Linked DNA regions of Mesorhizobium onobrychidis. The main gene of each other region encodes a partner of the protein of the gene in region 2 in a complex. Links are inferred from orthologs where the notes say so. Each region holds a gene or a part of one and is shown on either strand. Other genes may lie near its edges.

Region 1 (4,440 bases), 4.2 Mb from region 2 along the record:
AGCATCGGCGACCGTGGTGGAAAGCCCTGCCGCGCCGAGCTCCTCGGCCGCAGCCAGGCAATCCTGCAGCCGCGTGCCGAAGGAAAGCAGCGCAACCTTGGTGCCCTCCTTGACGATACGGCCCTTGCCGATTTCGAGAACCGAGCCACGCTCCGGCAAGTCGACGCCGACGCCGTTGCCGCGCGGGTAGCGGAAGGCAATGGGGCCTTCATCATAGCTTGCCGCCGTGCGCACCATGTGGCGCAGTTCAGCCTCGTCCGCCGCGGCCATGACGACGAAACCGGGCAGCGTCGCCAAAAAAGTCGTATCGAAGGCGCCGCAATGGGTCGCCCCGTCGGCACCGACGAAGCCGGCGCGATCGATCGGAAAGCGCACCGGCAGTTTCTGGATCGCCACGTCGTGGACGACCTGGTCGTAGGCGCGCTGCAGGAAGGTCGAATAGATCGCCGCGAAAGGTTTGAAGCCTTCCGTGGCAAGGCCGGCGGCAAAAGTCACCGCGTGTTGCTCGGCGATACCGACATCGAAGGTCCTCGACGGGAACGCCTCGCCGAAGAGGTCGAGGCCGGTGCCGTTCGGCATGGCGGCGGTGATGGCGACGATGCGATCATCTTCCCGGCCTTCCTGGATCAGGCTTTCGGCAAAGACTTTCGTGTAGCTCGGCGCGTTGGCCGGCGCCTTGGCCTGCGCGCCGGTGATGACGTCGAATTTGTTGACGCCGTGATATTTGTCGGCGGCCGCCTCGGCCGGCCCATAGCCCTTGCCCTTCTGGGTCACGACGTGGATCAGCACCGGACCGTCGGCATTGTCGCGGACGTTCTTCAGCACCGGGATCAGGTGCTCGAGATTGTGACCGTCGATCGGGCCGATGTGATAAAAACCCATTTCCTCGAACAGCGTGCCGCCGGTGACATAGCCGCGCGCATGCTCGACCGCCCGCTTGATGGCGCGATCGGCGCGCTCGCCGAGATAGGAGGTCAGTTTCTTGCCGAAATCGCGCAAGCCCAGATAGGCCTTGCCCGACGCCAGGCGGGCCAGATAGGCGCTCATTGCGCCGGTCGGCGGAGCGATCGACATGTCGTTGTCGTTGAGGATGACGATCAGACGGGCATCGAGCGCGCCGGCATTGTTCATCGCCTCATAAGCCATGCCGGCCGACATGGCGCCGTCGCCGATAACGGCGATGACATTGTTGCGGCCACCGGAGAGATCGCGGGCCATTGCCATTCCGAGGCCGGCGGAAATGGAGGTCGAGGAGTGGGCGGCGCCGAACGGATCGTATTCGCTCTCGGCGCGCTGGGTGAAGCCGGACAGGCCGCCCTCTTGCCGCAGCGTGCGGATACGGTCGCGGCGGCCGGTCAGGATCTTGTGCGGATAGGCCTGGTGACCGACATCCCAGATCAGCCGGTCGTCTGGCGTGTTGAAGACATAGTGCAATGCGACCGTCAGTTCGACCACGCCAAGGCCAGCACCGAGATGTCCGCCGGTGTGGGACACGGCGTCGATCAACTCGGTGCGAAGCTCCAATGCCAACTGCGGCAGATCACGTTCGTCAAGCGTCCTGAGGTCGGCCGGGATGCGGACCTTGTCGAGAAGGGGCGTATGGAGCTTTGCGTTCACTGGTGGTAGGGCCTGCTTTTTATTCACGTGCGAAATAGGCCGCTGGCCGGCGAATGTAAATGCGTGTGAGTGACGCGGGCCAGATTCAAAGTGTTAAGGTTTCCTTTGCGTGTCCAAAACCGCGCGCGGCGCTCTAATTGTCCGGCAGAGGAATGAACTCTTCTTCATCCCCAGGAACGATATCGAAGCGGCCTGTCTTCCACTCTTCTTTGGCCTGTTCGATGCGTTCCTTCGACGATGACACGAAATTCCACCAGATGTAGCGCTTGGAGCCGAGTGAGGCGCCGCCGAACAGCATGAAATGCGCTCCACCCTCCGAGGATACGACAATCTCGTCGCCGGGCCGAAACACCAGCAGCCGCTCTGCCGCAAAGCGGTCACCGGATATCGAAACCTCGCCTTCCAACGTATAGACGGCGCGCTCCTCGGCATCGGCAGGGATTTTCACGCTGGCGCCGGATGTCAGGCTGAGATCGGCATAGAGCGTGTCGGAGGCGGTCCCGACCGGAGATCGCAGTCCGGAAAACGCGCCGATGACGATGCGTCCGCTGACGCCTTCGGCGTCGATCTCGGGCAGACGCATGGCCGCCGTATTCTCGAAGATCGGGTCGACCTCCTCCTTGTCATCGGGCAGCGCCAGCCATGTCTGCAGGCCGGAAACCGACATCGGCGCGCCGCGCAGTTCCTGTGGCGTACGCTCGGAATGGACGATACCGCGGCCGGCGGTCATCAAATTCACGTCGCCGGGCTGGATTACCATTTCGGTGCCGAGCGAATCGCGATGCCTGATCTTGCCGTCGAACAGGTAAGTCACCGTCGACAGGCCGATATGCGGATGCGGACGGACGTCGAGCGCCTGGCCGGCCCGCAAAATCGCCGGGCCCATGCGATCGAAGAAGATGAAGGGACCGACCAGCCGGCGCCTGGCGGTCGGCAAGGCACGGCGAACCTGAAAGCCGCCAATATCCTTGGCGTTCGGAATAACCATCAGTTCGATCTGGTCGCTGGCGAAGGCGTCACCGGGCAGAGGGTCGTTTCCGGGAAAGAAGCTCACGAAACCTCCTTGTCAGCGGCAATGCACGGTTGCCATCAAATCAGGCGAAACGGATCGCCGCTTTTGCGCGCGCCTTGGCCGCGACTTCCTCGCGACTGCGCGGATGGTGCGTGGTTTCGAGAGAATCGAGAAGCTCGCGAGCCGACGCAGCGATAGCATCGACGGCATGATCGAAGGCGTCCTGATTTCGCTTCGAGGGCCGCGTCGATCCGCTCAGCTTGCGGACGAACTGAAGAGCCGCGTCGCGGATTTCCTCATTCGTCGCCGGTGGATCAAAATTGAACAGGGTCTTGATGTTTCTGCACATCGCTTTTCTGGACCTCCGTGTCTCGCTTTTATGCTTGTTTGAGCATGATCTTGTCCGAAAACCGATTCCCACTTTCGCTAAGGCGGACCTTCGGTTCGGGATCATGCATTACTCCGCGTCCAGCGGCTCTGTCCCCACAGGCTTGCCGTCGCGCGAAAGCCTGATCTTTTCGACCTTGTCCTCGGCCGCCTTGAGCAGCCGATCGCAATGTACCTTCAGTGCCTCACCGCGCTCATAAATGCGGATCGACTGATCGAGCGGCACGTCGCCGCGCTCCAGATCATCGACGATTTTCTCCAGCGCGTCGAGCGCCTGCTCGAAGCTCATTGCCTTGACGTCTTCGTTGCTCTCACCAGCCATTCTCTATCCTTTCATCAGTCGCCCGACATGGGCGGCGACCGAAAATGCCAATCCCTGCAGATCGTAGCCGCCCTCGAGCAGGCTGACGAGCCGGTTGTCGCTGTGACGACCGGCGCGCTGCATCAGCTGGCCGGTTGCCCAGTCGAAATCGTCCTCGGTCAAGTTGATCTCGGCCAGCGGATCGCGGTGATGCGCGTCGAAGCCGGCGGAAATTATGATGAGGTCGGGCGCGAAATTGTCGAGCGCCGGCAAGATGCGCGACAGGAAAGCGTCGCGGAAAACCTCGCTGCCGGTCTGCGGCGCCAGCGGCGCGTTGACGATGTTGCCGGCGCCGGTTTCGCTCACGGCCCCGGTTCCGGGATAAAGCGGCATCTGGTGCGTCGAGCAATAGAGCACCGACGGATCGTCCCAGAAAATATCCTGCGTGCCATTGCCGTGATGCACGTCCCAGTCGACGATGGCAACGCGCTCGGCCTGGTGCTGCCTTTGCGCGTAGCGCGCCGCGATCGCCGCGGTGTTGAACAGACAGAAGCCCATGGAGGTCGTCTTTTCGGCGTGGTGGCCGGGCGGGCGGGCGGCGACAAAGACATTGGCGACGTTGCCCCGAAAGACATCGTCGACGGCGGCATTGGCGGCGCCGATCGCCGTCACGGCCGCCTGCCAGCTTTTCGGGCTGGCGGTGGTGTCGGCGTCGACGCGAGCGATACCGGTGTCCGGTATCGCTGCGCGGACCCGTTCGACGAATTCCTGCGGGTGTGCGTAGAGGATGGTGGCCTCGTCGCCTTCCGGCGCCTCGGCACGATCAAGGGCCGCAAAAGCCTCGTCGTCGAGCACGCGTTCGATGGCGCGCAGGCGGTCCGGCCGCTCCGGATGACCGGGCGGCGTTACGTGCTCGAGAAAGATCGGGTGGGTATAAAGCCTTGTGACCATGGCCCCGATATAGGCGCACATGGCCGCTTTGACCATGTTTTGGCGCCACCAAAGCCGGACGTTCAACAGGGTTTAGCAGTTGGGGCCAGCGCGAACGGCCGAGCGAGGCCAGCGCCCTCTCCTTGAGTTGCGTGAGGTTCGAGAGCACCTCGGCCGGTCCCATTCGGGTCGG
Region 2 (6,371 bases):
CGACAGGATCGCTGGCACAGCTACCGAGCCTAGCTGCTCAGCATCTCAATGCGCCCGCCCGATTTCCGGCGAAATATGCTCGCCCCCGACGATGACAAAATATGCCATCCAGATACGCTCGGCGCGGCGGAAAGAAGCAGGATGGCGAGCAGAGTCGACATTGCCTGAGGATGTCACTATATAGCGGCGGCTTTGGCCGCGTACCCTAGGATCGCGCAGCGAATGGCGCCGCAAACGTGCCACGTATTGTGACATCTATTGTCATACAAATTGACTGGATTACCGGAAAAAAGCAAGTAGAAACAATGGCGCGATCCGGGACATGATCCCAGCAAACGGTGCCAGTCTCCTCAAGAAAATAGAATCTCCTCAAGAATTTGAATGTGCTCCTTGAACCTTCGATTTCCGTCAGCCCTGTGGAGCTTGGGCAAGATCGGCTTGCCGGGTGACGGCGACTCGGTTGGAATAGGAGCGTGCATCTTTTCGGGGATGCCGGCGTTTATGATTACCAACCGGCGCAGCCGCCAGGGAACAGCAGCATGAGCGAACACGCGATCGAGTTCTTGCAGGAGTGGATCGGCGAAAAGGTCCACTGCCAGTCCTCGCTTGACAGGATCGAGGAGCAGGCCGAGACCCTCGCCAGGGAATGCGCGGCGAAGGCGGCTGAGGCCGGCATACCGCTGGAGGATATCCAGGAAGAGGTCGGCGACATTCAGGAACTTATCGCGTCGAGGCTGGAAGAGGCGGCTGAGGCCGACCAGGACGAAAAGAATTCGGACAAGCCTGCCGAGTGACACGGTCTGTTCCTGGCGCCAGCGATTTGAAGCACAGCATACGCCATTAACTGCCTGCTGAGTGAGCCTAGCGGGCCTTCAGCCCAGGAACGCGCTGATATAGTAAATTCCAATAGTCTTTGCGAGGTCTTCCGGCGAAGAGCCATGCTTGTTTTTCAGCGTTTTATCTGAGCCAGCTGAGAGAAGGAGCTTGATCAACTCGCCGCGGCCCCGTGATTCAAACACGGCACGCCACAGGGGCGTGTTACAATGAACGTCTTGGGCAGAAACATCTGCGCCGCCCTTGACTAGAAGTTCCGCCGCTTCGAGCCGATATTCACGAGCGGCAAAGTGCAGCGGTGTTTCCAGATTCTTGTCCTGCACATTCACGTTCGATCCACGCTCGATCAGTGCAGCGACGATTGCGGTGTCTCCGTCTTTTGTCGCGTAAAACAACGGCGTCCGACCGTCGCGATCTAACGCATCGACATCCTCCCCCTCTGAGATGGCCTGGATGACTTCAGGCGAGCTATGTCTCATCACCGCCTTGTGTACGGGTGCGGGACCATCTGGGTTGCTCATACTTATGGCTCCGATTGGACGATGGGTCTCTTCCAATTGATATTTGTTAGGGCCGTTTATTCGTTGAACTGCTTTTGGGTTAATCCTTCGCAGCCTCAGGGCCATTCCGGGCCGAACCCGGCGTTGCGCCGGGGAAAGTATCAACCAAGATCTACGCTGGGCCTCGCACCGAATTTGCCCTTGAGCCATGCCTTCGGCAGCGCCGGCACGAAATTGCCGTCGCGCCCGGTCATGTCGTCATTGGCGACCAGCGCATTGAGGATCGCTTCCTCCACACTTTCGATCACGGCGTCGAAGAACGGATCGATGTCGGTATCCGGGATAAAATCGGCGCTAGCGATGCGGCCTGACGGCGCCAGTGCCGCCTCGCGGTTGGCGGTCGAAAAGGCCAGGAAAATATCGCCCGAGCTATGATAGCCGAAGCCGCCGGTCATGGCGACGCCGAGCGGCGCCCGGCGGGCCAGCCGCTTCATCTGATGCGGCAGCAACGGCGCATCGGTGGCGACGATCCCGATGATTGAGCCCTTTTCGGCGCGCGGTGTGCTTTCGCGGATCGCCGGTTCCACGAGATCGGGCCTGGCGCGCAAGCCGCGAATGGTGAAATTGCTCCGCTTGCCGAAATTCGCCTGCACGAACGCAGCGACCGTGTAGCGCCGGCCGTGCCATTCGACGATGCGCGATGCCGTGCCGGAGCCTGCCTTGAAACCGAAGGCGATCATGCCGGCGCCGCCGCCGACGCTGCCTTCCTCGATCGATCCGCCGGTCGCGTCATCGAGTGCCGCGGCGACATGCTCGAACCTGAGATGGTGGCCGTTGATGTCGTTCAGGAAGCCGTCATAGGTTTCCGCCGCTACCGGCAGGCCCCAGCCGCTGTCGAGCGCGGCCGGCAGCACGCGCTGCATCCAGCGCAGCGTTCCGTCGCGTGAAACGCCGCAGGAATGCGTGTTGGTGATGGTGATCGGCAAATTGAAGGCACCGGTTTCCTTGATGATGTGCGAGCCGGTCAATTCGCCATTGCCGTTCTGGCTGAAGACACCGGCAAAGACCGGCGTGGCCAGATCGGCGCGCGGTCGGGGCAGGATGGCTGTCACGCCGGTGCGCACCGGTCCCTTGCCGACCACCAGCGCACCATCGCCCGAAATCAGCGTCGAATAACCGACCGCAACGCCGGCCACATCGGTGATGGCGTTGAACGGTCCAGGCGTGCCGTCAAAACTTATGCCGAAGGCTCGCGCGCGCGGCCTGCCGGAAGGCGTCCGGTGATGTGGATTGCCGGTCATGGGCATCCAGAAGTCATCGGGATTATGGGCGCCTGAAAATAATCATTGGGCACTTAGAACAGGGAGCCTTGATTGCCGGACTCCTTGGCTTTGGCGGCCGGCTTTGCAGTTGTTTTCGGTCTTGCGGCACCGCTGGTCGCAACCGCATCGGCGGTTCCGTCAGCGAACTCCAGCGAAAGTGCCATACCCGGCACCACATCCGCAGCTTGCTTGATCACTGCGCCGTCGGCGTCTTTCACCAAGGCGAAGCCCCGCGCCAGCACCGCCTTGTGCGACAGCGTCGCCAGCAGCCGGTCGGCCTGGGTCAGTTTTCCGCGCAAGCGTTCGAGCCGCACCGAAATCACCCGGTCCTGTCGCCGCGACAGCGCCGCCAGGGCATCGGCCTGCAATTTCTGCCGCCTTGCGATCGGCGCAGGCGACAACCGCGCCGCGGTGCGCGAAAACCGCGTTCGCCGCTCGCGCACGATGGCGAAGAACGCCGCCTGCGCACGGGCGAGATCACGGCCGGCCAGCGTGCGCGCCTCGTTCATGCGTCGCGACAGAGTGGCCGGCGTCAGCCGCTGCGCCTGAAGCCTGGCTCGCTTGCGCTGGACGCTGACGGACAGCGCCCGGCCGAGCCGGCTCGTCGCCTCGTCGAAACGCCGGCGCGGCAGCGCCAGCAACTGGTCGGGCGAGGGCAGCGCCCGGGCGGCGGCACGGACCGCCTGGCGCTTGCGCTCGAAATTGCGCGATACCGCGGCTTTGAGCCGCGCACCAAGGCCGGCAAGCGTTACTTCGAGGTCGGCGCGCACGGGCACGGCGATTTCGGCGGCACCCGTCGGCGTCGGCGCCCGCACATCCGCCGCCAGGTCGATCAGCGTCCAGTCCGTTTCATGGCCGACGGCGGAGATCACCGGAATGCGCGAGGCGGCGACGGCGCGGGCCAGCCCCTCGTCATTGAACCCCCAAAGGTCCTCGAGGCTGCCGCCGCCGCGCGCCACGATCAACAGGTCGGGGTGCGGAATAATGCCATCCTGCGCCAGTGCGTTGAAGCCGTTGATGGCGGCGGTCACTTCCGCGCCTGCAGTCTCGCCCTGCACCCGCACCGGCCAGACAAGCACATGCAGCGGAAACCGGTCCTTGATCCGGTGGATGATGTCGCGGATGACCGAGCCTGTCGGCGAGGTAACGACGCCGATGACGCGCGGCATGAACGGCAGCAAGCGTTTGCGGCCGGCATCGAACAGGCCTTCGGCCTGCAGCCGGCGCTTGCGCTCGTCCAGCAGCGCCATCAGCGCCCCGGCGCCGGCCGGCTCCAGATTGTCGATGACGATCTGGTAGGTGGACTTTCCGGGATAGGTGGTGAGCCGGCCGGTGGCGATCACCTCCATGCCTTCTTCGGGGCGGAACTTCAGCCGGGTCATCGTGGTCTTCCAGACCACGGCGTCGAGCCGTGCGCGGTCGTCCTTCAGGCAGAAATAGGCATGGCCGGAGGAATGCGGCCCGCGATAGCCTGATATTTCGCCGCGCACCCGCACATTGCCGAAGACGTCCTCGACCGTGCGCTTCAGCGCGCCGGAAATCTCGCTCACCGTGTATTCGGTGGCGTTGGTGCGTGATTCGGACACTGCGTCGCTCATTGGCCGATTGGGGGGCGGTTGTCCGTCCGCGTCAAGACGGGTGTCTCCGGTGCCGGCCAATTGCGGGGGTTTTTCACCAGCCCGGCGAGATCTGGTTCGGCCTGGTCCGCTTCGTCTTAGAGAAGGCAAATGCCGGGAAGTCGAAGCTTCCCGTATCTTCGCCGAGCGGCACGGAAATATTGTCGAGGCTTTCCGAAATGTGGCGGGCCAGCGCGTCGACGATCTCCGGCCGCGACGTCTGGCCGCGCATGATGCCGATGCGGCAATCGGGCAGGGCGCCGAACCCGTCGGCGTCGCCCAGAACCCGCATGCCGGGCCGCAGCGCGCATTCCGGCAGCACCGAGATCGCCAGGCCGGAAAGCACCGCAGCGGTGATGACTGTCGCCGAGAAGCTGGTGAACAGGATGCGGTAGTCGCGGTTCTGCCGGTCGAGCACGTCGACGGCGGCCCGCCGCCAGATGCAGTTCGGCCGGCCGAAGGCCATCGGCAACGTATCCTGCTCATGCGTCGCGTGGTTGGCCGAAGTGACCCACAGCAGCGGTTCGCGCCGCACAACTTCCGACTGGCCGTGCGCGTCACTGTGCGTCACCAGCGCCAGATCGAGATTGCCGCGCTTGATATGGTCGACCAGCCCCGGCGTCGGCTCGCAGATAACGGTCAGCTCGACGCGCGGATTGGAACGGGCGAAGCGGGCCATGATCTCGGGCAGGAAGCGGTCGGCATAGTCGTCCGGCGTGCCGATGCGGATCGTGCCTTCGAGCCGCCGGTCGTCGAAGGCGGCCAGCGTTTCCCGATTGAGAAACAGCAACCGTCTCGCGTAGGAGAGCAGCCTGTCGCCTTCCTCGGTCAGCCTGTTGGTGCGGCCGTCCTTTTCGAACAGCGGCTTGCCGATCCGTTCCTCCAGCCGGCGCATCTGCATGGACACCGCCGACTGGGTCCGATGCACCGCTTCCGCCGCGCGGGTGAAGCTGCCGGTGTCGACGATTGAGACGAAGGTCTGCAACTGATCGAGATCGAGTGGCGCTTTCATCGTTCCCATCCATCACTGCTGTTGATGCTAAAGATTAGAAACATTCGTTGGATTAATCAATCGAGCGATGGCAAATTCTCCATTGTCCACATGAAGGCAATGCATGTCGCCTAAAGGTGGTCACCGGTTTTAGGACAACGACGTGCATCTTCTATGGGAATCTGGACCGGAACGGCCGCTGTTGCCAGCGCCGATCACTCGTCTTCGCCCGTTCGAATGAAGGAGACTGACATGGCTACGTTTGATTTCGCCACCGAGACTTCGCGCATCACGTCGCGTCCGGCTATTGCGACGCGCGTGGTCAACACCATCTCCAACGTCTATCGCGCCTGGAAAAACCGCCGCGCCTTCTATCGCCTTGGCGAGATGTCGGATGCCGAACTTGCCGACATCGGCTTGACGCGCGCCGATCTCCACGTCGCCATCGAGGTGCCGTTCGGCCGCGATCCAACCGAGAGGCTTCGCGTCATCGCGGCCGATCGCGTAGACACGATCGAGGATCTTGCCCGCAAAGTGACCTGATCGCGTTGGTTGCGTGCCCTTGGGGTGCGCGGCGCTAAAGGATTTCGCAGGCTCCCACTCCCTGCCGGTTCCCCGCCGGCCCGCCTGCACACTGCCCGGTTCTCACAAGGACCGGGCATTTTTCTTTGGGCGGGGCTCAAGATCAGGTTGCGGCCGCCTCGTCGGTTTAGCGCCGATCCATGCCTCGCTTGAACTGATCGAAGATCGATTCCACGCCCTTCTGATAATCGTCGCGTTGCTGCGCGCCTGCCTCGAACATCTTGCCGAACAAATCGTCGAACGGATTGCGTGGCCTGCCGCTCGGATTGGCCTGTGGCTGCGGCGCTTCGCGCTGCTGCGGCGCTTCGCGCTGCGGCTGTTGCGCGCCGCCGCCGAACATATCCTGCAGCACCTTGCCGAGCGGATTGTCGCCATAGGGGTTTGGTGTCTGCTGCGGCTGCTGCGCGCCGCCGAACATGTCCTGCAGCACCTTGCCGAACGGATTGTCCATCGGGCCGGGCTGCGGTGCCGGGCGCTGTTGCGGTGCCGGCGCCTGTGCGCCGCCGCCGGCCTGCCGCATCATCTG

What was found. The genes of interacting proteins can lie anywhere in the genome.
Region 1: the proteins of xseA (region 2) and IHQ72_RS29580 are in contact, whole or in part, in a cryo-EM structure (PDB 8TXR), measured with the Escherichia coli proteins. The link is inferred for Mesorhizobium onobrychidis from one-to-one orthologs.

What each region holds. Positions count from the first base shown.
Region 1 is NZ_CP062229.1:5,988,007-5,992,446, forward strand. What follows is about bases 1,713-4,440. They hold IHQ72_RS29580 (exodeoxyribonuclease VII small subunit), read right to left. Parts: upstream 3,339-4,440; coding sequence 3,087-3,338; downstream 1,713-3,086. Other genes in these bases: IHQ72_RS29570 (pirin family protein), read right to left, coding at 1,751-2,671; IHQ72_RS29575 (DUF2277 domain-containing protein), read right to left, coding at 2,712-2,978; IHQ72_RS29585 (histone deacetylase family protein), read right to left, coding at 3,342-4,268. Also shown: dxs (1-deoxy-D-xylulose-5-phosphate synthase), read right to left, coding at 1-1,617. UniProt on the Escherichia coli protein: Bidirectionally degrades single-stranded DNA into large acid-insoluble oligonucleotides, which are then degraded further into small acid-soluble oligonucleotides.
Region 2 is NZ_CP062229.1:1,764,262-1,770,632, forward strand. The notes cover bases 1,972-4,917. They hold xseA (exodeoxyribonuclease VII large subunit), read right to left. Parts: upstream 4,255-4,917; coding sequence 2,689-4,254; downstream 1,972-2,688. Other genes in these bases: IHQ72_RS08740 (DmpA family aminopeptidase), read right to left, coding at 1,972-2,635; IHQ72_RS08750 (LysR substrate-binding domain-containing protein), read right to left, coding at 4,328-4,917. Outside these bases: IHQ72_RS08730 (hypothetical protein), read left to right, coding at 540-794; IHQ72_RS08735 (ankyrin repeat domain-containing protein), read right to left, coding at 873-1,355; more of IHQ72_RS08740, read right to left, coding at 1,496-1,971; more of IHQ72_RS08750, read right to left, coding at 4,918-5,284; IHQ72_RS08755 (DUF1127 domain-containing protein), read left to right, coding at 5,516-5,806; IHQ72_RS08760 (DUF937 domain-containing protein), read right to left, coding at 5,973-6,371. UniProt on the Escherichia coli protein: Bidirectionally degrades single-stranded DNA into large acid-insoluble oligonucleotides, which are then degraded further into small acid-soluble oligonucleotides.